Regions from separate parts of the Pontibacillus sp. ABV4_188 genome, predicted to be linked through region 1. Evidence: predicted binding sites of a transcription regulator. Region 1 holds the regulator's gene; each other region holds the start of a gene.
What was found. The regulator LexA, encoded in region 1, represses DNA repair genes until DNA is damaged. The targets are predictions, from matches to a motif close to CGAACATATGTTCG.
Positions count from the first base shown of each region.

Region 2: the regulator LexA is predicted to act here: its motif matches at 1,328-1,341, upstream of ACYX4O_RS18725 (WYL domain-containing protein).
Region 3: the regulator LexA is predicted to act here: its motif matches at 1,748-1,761, upstream of ACYX4O_RS16320 (YolD-like family protein).

Region 1 covers NZ_CM149975.1:1,942,530-1,945,819, reverse strand. The annotation lists gene ACYX4O_RS09915 (YneB family resolvase-like protein) at 50-700, opposite strand; gene lexA (transcriptional repressor LexA) at 1,006-1,635, shown strand; gene ACYX4O_RS09905 (hypothetical protein) at 2,161-2,628, opposite strand; gene ACYX4O_RS09900 (hypothetical protein) at 2,629-3,290, opposite strand, start outside.
Region 2 covers NZ_CM149975.1:3,712,590-3,715,879, reverse strand. The annotation lists gene ACYX4O_RS18735 (hypothetical protein) at 1-458, shown strand, start outside; gene ACYX4O_RS18730 (hypothetical protein) at 706-1,206, opposite strand; gene ACYX4O_RS18725 (WYL domain-containing protein) at 1,367-1,579, shown strand; gene ACYX4O_RS18720 (YolD-like family protein) at 1,582-1,926, shown strand; gene ACYX4O_RS18715 (DNA/RNA non-specific endonuclease) at 2,379-3,290, shown strand, end outside.
Region 3 covers NZ_CM149975.1:3,187,151-3,190,440, forward strand. The annotation lists gene ACYX4O_RS16310 (YkvS family protein) at 1-63, shown strand, start outside; gene ACYX4O_RS16315 (ECF transporter S component) at 302-889, opposite strand; FMN riboswitch at 1,053-1,207, opposite strand; gene ACYX4O_RS16320 (YolD-like family protein) at 1,384-1,728, opposite strand; gene ACYX4O_RS16325 (M20/M25/M40 family metallo-hydrolase) at 1,871-2,929, opposite strand; gene ACYX4O_RS16330 (DMT family transporter) at 2,990-3,290, opposite strand, start outside.

The sequences.
Region 1 (3,290 bases):
GAGTCCAAAGTAGGATGCCCGCCTTTCTACTCCCTATATCGTAACGCGTTTAGACGTTGTTTTCAAGTGAAACGAATTCCTTGTACCTTCTGTGGACGGTGGCCTTTGATACATCAAACCCCATCCCCCTCAGAGTCGCTGCTATTTCATCGAACGTTAAATTGTTTTGACGCAATCGAACAACCTCTTCAATTGGGAAGTCCTTTCTTTCTCGACCATGTGCCAAGTGCTGGTTAGAGAGGTTTTGAGCTGGATTAAATCCATTTTCTACAGCCCGCTTCATACCGCGCTTTATCTTAATATTATGTATTTTCCTTTGGTACTCTTCTACAATTCCCACAATTTGCAGCACCATTGAATCTGATTCTGATAAAGTAAGCTCTCCTTGATGAGAAACGGAATAGACAGGAACGCCGAGTTTTGTAAGTTGATGAAACAAGGCAATTTTCGTATTTCCCCGCCCAAGCCTTGTTTCATCTTGAATGAGAAGCAAGTCTGCTTCGTTGTTTGATAGAATTTCCAATACTTCTAAGATGCCGTCCCTTTCAATTTCGTATCCACTTGCTTGTTCTTCTATAATTTTATGAATTTCAAATTGGTGTTGAGTAGCTAGTTCTTCTAGTTCAATTCGTTGACGTTTTAATGATGAAACTTGTGCTTCTTTTTCTGTGCTGACGCGACAATAGATGATAGCTTTCATAGAATCTCCTTTTTTCTCTATCATATAAGGATATGCCTCGTTCCGTAAAGATTAACTTGAAAGCAACCCAATATACATAAAGGCTAAACTGCCTGCAAATAACAAGAAATACACTACGTCTAGTTTTGATAGATTTTGAAACATATTCATCGCCTCCAGAAAAATAAGAACTTTTGTTCGTGTCTAGTTCACATTATATACGAACATCCGTTCTTGTCAACACTTTTTGCGAACGAATGTTTGTATAACCTTTCCTACCATGGTATAATGACGGTAATAAATGATATGTACGAGGTGTAGAAAATATGACGAAACTATCAAAAAGGCAGGAAGCAATTTTAGATTTCATAAAAAACCGTGTACTAGAAAAAGGGTACCCACCTTCTGTAAGAGAGATAGGAGAAGCTGTAGGTCTAGCCTCTAGCTCAACTGTACACGGGCATTTGTCCAGGTTAGAGAAAAAAGGATATATTCGTAGAGACCCTACTAAACCTAGAGCAATTGAAGTGCTAGAATTAGAAGAAGATTCTATTACAACGATTCCTAAGGGAGAAGCAACGTATGCTCCTGTAATTGGTAAAGTAACAGCAGGTATGCCTATTACTGCTATTGAGAATATTGAGGAGTATGTACCCCTACCCGATACACTTGCAGCTCAAGATGACGATATATTTGTTCTAGTTGTTCAAGGAGAAAGTATGATTGAGGCTGGGATCTTAGACGGGGATATGGTTATTGTTCGTCGCCAGCAAACCGCTCAAAACGGAGATATTGTAGTCGCTATGACAGAAGATGACGAGGCAACGGTTAAGCGCTTCTTCAAAGAATCAACTCATATTCGACTGCAGCCTGAGAATGCAACGATGGACCCAATCATTGTGCAAAATGTAAGTATACTAGGTAAAGTAGTTGGATTATATCGCCATATCCATTAGTGATTAAGAACGTTTATTTACACCAACCTCACTTTAAAAAAAGTCATAAACCCAGAGAAGCATCGAATGTTTAATTCGATGCTTTTTTGTATGAAATAGTTTATTTATATTCGATTATTTCAACGCTCTCTACTAATAAACATACAAACCTTATTATCAGCACTATTTAAAACACTGCCCACATAAAAACCCTCAATACCAGTGGCATTAAGGGTTTTCAATCTTAGTAAGTTGATAAATACTGTTCGCGTTCCCATGGGTGAACCTGTGTACGGAACATATACTATAGGAAGAAACACGGATTAAACGCAATCAAATATACTTTATTACATCACTTTTTCATTTCCTAATATCAATAGATATCAACTTAGATTTATCTTTTTTGGTCTATTTTTGGTCATTATTTTGGTCAACCATTTAGAGGAGCAGCTAATCAAAAAAGGCTGCTTCTTTAGCTGTGGTATGATTCCCCCTGTTTCATCAATACACTTAGAATTCTTTTACAACATCTGTTTCGTGAAACTCTCAGTACGATTGAGAAACAGCTTCGCTTTCACTATTAATCAGTTCATGGTAAAGAACATAAAAAGTCTCTATCTCCCCTGTTTTAGGTATTTTCTCTCTTATCAATTGCATACCACCTGCTGCATAACAATTTAAAAGTTTCATTCCGTTATCACTCAATTTTATATGTGAATTGTTATCAATTAACTGGAGTATAAGCCTTTCTATTTCTCCCCTATCTTGACTTTCTATATCTAACCTTTCCATCTCAGCGTTAATTAGTAGTCCAGTTATTAACTCAGCTTTATCCGCATAAGGCTCTGGATAATAATCTATGAAATATTCAGTTTTAACTTCCTCAGGCAAGCCCAACTTTGTATCTTGCAACCCTAACATTAAACATAAATAATATATATCAAATTTATACTTAAATTTATCGTTTATCAATTTAAAGTAATCTTCGCTAGCTTTTGGTAATTTAAATGGCATTTAAACTCGCTCCTCCGCCTTTGAGTTAACCTCCACACTTTGGAAAGACTCAAAGTATTCTCTACCAATAACACATTTAGTGTGATTGCTTTCTCGGTGAATTGTCATAAATTGAACATTATCACTATCCATAAAATTCTCAGTGAAACCTTCCCGCTCTCCAGAAGTAATAAATATAATTAACTGTTCAAACAAGTTCGGTAATATTGAAGAAATCTCGTGCCTTACACTGAGGTCTAAGGGACCTGCTGGGGTATCAACTATGAATGGCAGAGTATATGAAGATGTCTCAAACATAGAGCCTAAGAAAGAGTATGCTATCGCTAAAGATTGACCTTCACTTGCACCAGCTTTATGTTTTAATTTTAATGAACCCTCAATATCTTCTACTAAAATAGGTTCATCCTTAATTATTTGAGACAATTTTATATTTGTTTCATTTTTTATTCTTTCTTTTAATTTATGCAATGTAGTATCTTCTACTTCTAATAACAAATCTTTTAACTTTTTTGCTCTTTTGTGTAGACTAAGAGTTTCTGATACTTGCATTATTTTTTCTCTTATACTTTCTAATTCTTGTTCACATATAGTAATATTACTTCCAGAATCAAGTAGTCTTCTCTCGTACAGATCTTTTGTAGTAAGAGTTTTTAGTTCATCGT
Region 2 (3,290 bases), 1.8 Mb from region 1:
ATAAACAAGTGCCAAATTGCATAGACAATACTCAGAGGATTCAGAATATAAAGTTCAGGATGCAAATTCAAAAAAATGAAAGTGTAGATAAATTAGAATTCATTACTTTTTATATTGAAGTAGATAATGATTTGTCTGAATTACCGAGTGAGATCAAAGTATACCCTTTAATAGTTAAACCTAATGGTGAAATATATAGCTTTGATTTTCAATTTGAGAAACTGTTTGTTAAGAGACGAAATGCTAACAATGACACCGATTCAGTTGTTGGGTGTGCTGTATTAAAAAATGGCTTAGAAACTAATGAGTTTTACAGAATTTTTGAAGTAAAAGAATGTACATTTACTGACTACATAACATATATAACAGAGTTTAATAATAGGACTCAGAAAATATCAATGAACTTATATGCGATGGAAGGTCAAATAATTGCTTACAATAATAAAGACAACAAGTGAATGTGCCTTAAAAATATTAATGGAGCTGCCGTTTCGGATGCATTCAAATAATATCAATCTGTGTTTTTTTCCTTTTAGGATAGGTTTAAGAAGCTTGTACCAAAGAACAAAGGATAAGAATATTATCTTATCCTATTGTTTTGCTATGTGTTGTGCTATTGGTTTACTAAGACTTTTTAGTATATAAAAACAAATTTGCCCTCTCAACCGCCCCCGTTACCTTAAAGCGGTTGAGGGGGGGAATTGCTTATGGCATTTTTATACCTAGCTGTTGTTTCAGACGAAAAGAAAGGTTGCGGATGTCAGCTTCCATAAAATGCTCTTCATATGATGGATTTTTTTCAGCCCTATCAAATATGCTGTGGAGATCTGTTTGTAGCTCTTTATATTCTTCAGAAACAGCCTCTTTATAAGCTAACCTCGCCCATGTCTTAGCGTATTTTAAAAAGTCATGTAAGTGTGCCTTAGCTCTATGAAGAGCTAGTTCACCATTGCCACTAAGACTGTGTATGTATTCTAACATCATAGAATCAACAGAACAGATTTGTTTCACCGGAGATCCGTTATCGTACTGAATATCTTTTACCGGATTGCTGTCAGGGGAAACAAAAAATTTATACCGTATCAATCCTCTTTCTTCAATGAGAAAATGCTTCTTTGTATAATCCTCCTGAATGGCTGCTACAGCCACTTCTTCTATAAATCTTTTTTCATCTGCTTGCAAGTAATGATTTTCATAACTTTTCACTTGTCAGTATCCCTCCTTACCGAAATGTTTCTTCTTTAATATTTAAATAACCTTCAATATTTTGGTATTTTGCAGAAATTGAAAAACTGTATTTTACTTTAAGGCAATTATGGTTATAATAAGAACAAATGTTCGTATAATTGTATTAGGAGGGATGACCATGGATGGAATGCTGGAAAACGCAAAACAAAATCGAGAGACACTTGAAATGATTTACTTATCAAAGAATGGCCAACTTTCTCAGAGGAATATAAGGATCTTGAATGCAGGGGAGACATATATATTAGCTTATTGTTATAACCGAAAAAAGGTAAGAAAATTTAGCCGTAGCAGTATCCTTTCCATTGGTCCTCTCCGGAAGAAGGTGGGATAACAATGACTGACGACCGATTACGAGATAGAGGAACCATTAAATGGACTTCGTTAATGCTTCCAGAGCATGTAGAAATGTTAAAAAAAGTATGGAAAGAGGATGAGCGTGTAGAAAAAGGTTTACTTGCCGAAGATCAAGCTGCGGAGATTGACTTAAAACTGAGATTAGCTTTTAAAGATGATTTAACTGTTGAAGTAAAATATCATAATGGAACTAATTATATTTCTGACCAATTAAAAGTATTAGATATTGATATGAATACCGGAAAGTTAATAGGTAGAGCTCTTCCTTCAAAGGAAAGGATTAATATTATGTTCATTGATATATTGGAGCTGGATATTATATAAACTTTGAAGCAAAAAAAGTGGAAAGGGTTAAGTTGCTAAAAGGCTGAGGGGGGGAAGGCAACGTCATATTACTAAACGGGACGATAGTTGAAAAAGGCGATAAAATTGGACGGCACGTATTAGATATGTCTAATATGTGCCGTGCTTTTTAAATCAAACATTTCACCTTTCTAAACTAAAGACAGCTATTGGCCCCGCTCGAATTAGGATGCTAGTTAACTTATGATAACCATATTCAGCTTCAAGAAAATCAAAGAATTAATAACATTATGTGGTAAAATATACTTAATAATTATGATTATTCAGTTCTTCAACTACCAAAGTAAAAAAGGGGATGAGGTTGATAATGCTGAAGTTTGTAAAGTAATTGTAAGTATAGATAGGTTAACCTATTTTAACATCCCGAGACTTTTAGAATGAACAATATGAAACTATTATAGGAGAGTCCTAAAATGAAAAAGAAAATGAGGTATTTAGTTTTACTTTTAACGGCCATCTTTATGGTTGGTTGTACTGAAGTAGAAGATACATCCACTGCAGATAAAGAAACAAGTTCACAAGAAGCAGTTACGGTTAATGCAGATGAAAACGAAGAGAACAAAGAAGAAGAAAAAGAAGATTCCACCCCTGAGAGTGATGATGAAACATCAGTAGAGGAAACTCCAACTGAAGCAAATGAGGAACTATTCTCAGGATACAAACTTATTGAGGTTGATGGTGGTGACTTGTCCGGGGATCGTAAACCTAATGTTGTAGTTGACATTGGTTATGGAGACCGTCAATATTGGGCATTTACTAATGAACATGGGCAACTAATCCGTGTCATTGCAAATGAAATCATTTTACAAGATGACAATAACGAACCTGTTCTATCGTCTGGAAGATACTTCTATGATGAGGCAAAGGTTCCTGGTGTGGAAAGTGACGTTTTGGATGAAGGCCATGTTATTGCTGATTCTCTTGGAGGGGTATCGAATGCTTATAATATTACCCCGCAAGATAGTACTCTTAACCGACACGGAGATCAAGCCTACATGGAAGACTCGATTCGTAAGGCTGGTGGAGCCACTAATTTTGAAGCTATTATCACATACCCTGATACGGAAACACAGATCCCTTCAAGCTATCAGTATACCTATACATTAAGGGGGAATGAAATTGTTGATACATTTGAGAATGTGAATCCGGATGAAGTAAACGAGTCACTCAATTCAACAGAGAATGAGCCTTCTGACTCGACGAGTTCAAACACAGAAGGTGATATTTCTAGCATTGATACGAATGGTAATGGTACAGTGACAATCAAAGAAGCGAAAGCGGCAGGTTTTACCATGCCTATTTATAAAGACCATTGGTTGTATAAA
Region 3 (3,290 bases), 1.2 Mb from region 1:
GACTTCGAGAAAACCGTTGTCGCTCATACAAACTACAGCATTAAAAAACGCCGTGACGTTTAGGTTCAACCATAAAGAGCATCCCACTTCTAAAGTGTGATGCTCTTTTTATCAATCACTATATTTGAGACGGTCCGTTACAGAAAAGGCTCTCGGCCCACACGCGGAAGGCAAGTAGTTTTCCAGCCCACCATACTCCACACACTATCGTTAACGGAACATACTCCCAGCTTCGAGTATTCAAATATACAAATAAATCCCCTGCATCATTGATGCAGGGGATTTATTTATATATCTATTGCTATGCAGCTTTAATTGATTTCGTTTGTTTTTGTTCAAACCATGGCCTCATTTTTACGAATAAAGGAACAAAGAGCATTCCAACGATCATGCCTTTTACAGCATTAAATGGCATAATAAAGGCTGTTATATAAGCCATTTTGGAGTCTGCTATTTCAAAGCCCATCAACCATGTATAGGCTGGTAGAATGACAAGGTAATTTAATACAGACATACCGAGTGTCATTACGATCGTACCTGTTACAAGACCAGATACAACACCTTTTACACTCTTGAAACGGTGATATAACAAGGAAACTGGCAAGATAAACATGACTCCAGCTAAGAAGTTAGCACTTGCCCCAATAGGATCTCCACTTCCAAGCATAAAGTGAAGGCCATTTTTCATAGCTTCCACAATAATACCGGCTACCGGTGAGAATATTAATGCCGCAAATAAAGCGGGAACATCACTAAAATCCACTTTTAGAAAACCTGGCAAAAATGGAAGCGGGAAGTCCAACAACATTAATAATAGTGATATGGTGCTCATTAACGAGAGCGTAATGAGCTTAAATAATTTGGATGACTGACCTCTTGGTTTCATCATCGATCTCCTCCTTCATCTTTACTCTCGATTCACATCCCAGATGAAGGTGAGCGAATAATCCGCTATAGTGCATTCCATCAAAAAATCCCTCAAGCATATAGTAGCTTCAGGGTTGATAAAAGACCATAGAGAAATATAGGTATCATATATACCTATTTTCGCTCTACATCTTCTCCCATCCAGACTGTAACTGTCGGTCCCGGATTCTCACCAGGTCCACCGATCGGCACATATATGCACCAAGCGGGTCACGGACTTAGAACACCAAGTGGGTCCCTCACCGTCGGTCGGGAATTTCACCCTGCCCCGAAGATGGAATCGTGTTTAGTTGAGTACAATTCTCATTATAACTTCTCATTAAGGATTTGAACAGCAAAATGTTTCACAAAATGAATATCCATTCATTCCCCCTCCACCATAGCTATTCTTAAAGGTACTTTGCTCAAGCATTATAGTATGTACCCGTTAGCCAAATGGTGAGCATATATGGATATTCACAGTATTTTAATATCTGTAACGGCATGAATGTCTATCGATAATTCAGACTTGCATACTAACTTTATAACCCTCATTTTCTTATTCTCCGTCTCAAGAGCAGAAATTTTCACACTTTCTTCACGTAACGAATCACCATAAAGGTAATGAAGTTGAACAGGAAAAGAATCGTTCAAGGCTCTCCTTATTAAAAAATCAATTTCGACAGCCTTATCCATTGGGATCAACCCTTTCTTCACCCGTTCATCCTCTTTCCAGACTTCTTTCAACATTGCAATGTGTTCTGTTAACATCAAGCTAGTCCACTTCATCGTCCCCCGGTCTTGACTATTTCCTTTCTCCACAACTACCCCTCCATTAAAAAGAACATATGTTCCCATTATACATATAACCCTATCAAAAAAACACCTACTATTTAAAATTTATAAAGGAAAGACCCCGAATCACTCTTGTCGTGACCCGGGGTCTCCTATCCCTTCTTCATAATCAATCTTCTAACGGATTAAGACTTTCTTGACCCGTCATGTTTTCAATCATAGTAACTAGAAGATCAATTTCTTCATCAATGTCCTGTATGCTCGCTGTTTCGACTGGCGAATGCATATAACGTAGTGGCAATGATACAAGACTAATGGGTACACCTTTCCCTGTCAGACGCATTTTATCGGCATCAGTTCCCGTCATACGAGGAGTCAGTTCATATTGAACGCTCATCCCTTTAAACCTCGCCGCTTCTTCTAGCAAACGGTTTATCTTTATGTTAATCGGCGCACCTTTCGCTAATACAGGGCCACCTTCTAGCTTAATATCCCCATGTTTGTTCTTATTCACATAAGGATAATCTGTCGCAAATGTTACATCAACTGCAATCGCCATAGTCGGTTCAAGACCAGCAGCTGCGAAATAGGCACCGCCCATATTCGTTTCTTCGTTCACTGTACTCGCTGCATACACACCAACATTAATATTCTTCTGAGACAGTTTCCTCAATACTTCTGCTACGATAAAAGCTCCCGTACGGTTATCCAACCCGCGACCTGATATGTATCTGTCCATCATTATTTCTGGTTCACGCTTATATACAGCAAGATCGCCAATCTGAACGAATTTCTCCATTTCCTCTTTAGATTTAGCTCCACAGTCAATAAAAAGGTCATCAAGACCAAAATCACCTTTTAACCCGCCATGGTGCTGCGCATTTACCCCAATTACACCTGTAATCGTGCCCCCTTGGCCAAGAACAGTCACTTTCATGCCAACAGCCGCTTTTGGATTAATGCCTCCCATTTTGTCAAAATGTAAGAAGCCATGATCATCCACACGGTTCACGACGAGTGCAATTTCATCACTGTGACCCGCCAGAAGGATTTTAAATTCCGCTTCAGGGTTCAACACCCCTATGACATTTCCAGCGTTGTCTGTACGAATTTCATCCGCATATGGCTTCACGTATTCGATCCATTTCTTTTGGATCTCCATCTCCATACTTGACGGAGATGGGGTTTGTAATAAATCCATTAAAAAGTTTTGTTCTGATTGTTCCATCCACTATTCCTCCCCAATTGTTTCCTTTATCTTATCAATTTCATCGCCCTTAGACCAATGCTAGGACGTGCCCACCTTTTTATTCTTCCAAAACATATAGAAAGAAGCTCCAAAGATGATCGCATAACCAAGAAAACTTAATGCATCAGGTACTTGATTAAATACTACGATACTGATGACCGCTGAAAATAAAATATTCGTATAGAAAAAGATCGAAATTTCTTTAGCGGGGGCAAATTTATATGCAAGCGTGATTCCAAACTGACCTACCGTCGCAAAAACACCAGCCAACAGCAAATACAAGGTTTGTTGTAGAGACATCGGCTCATAAAATAGTGCCACAAATGGCAGTAACACGACG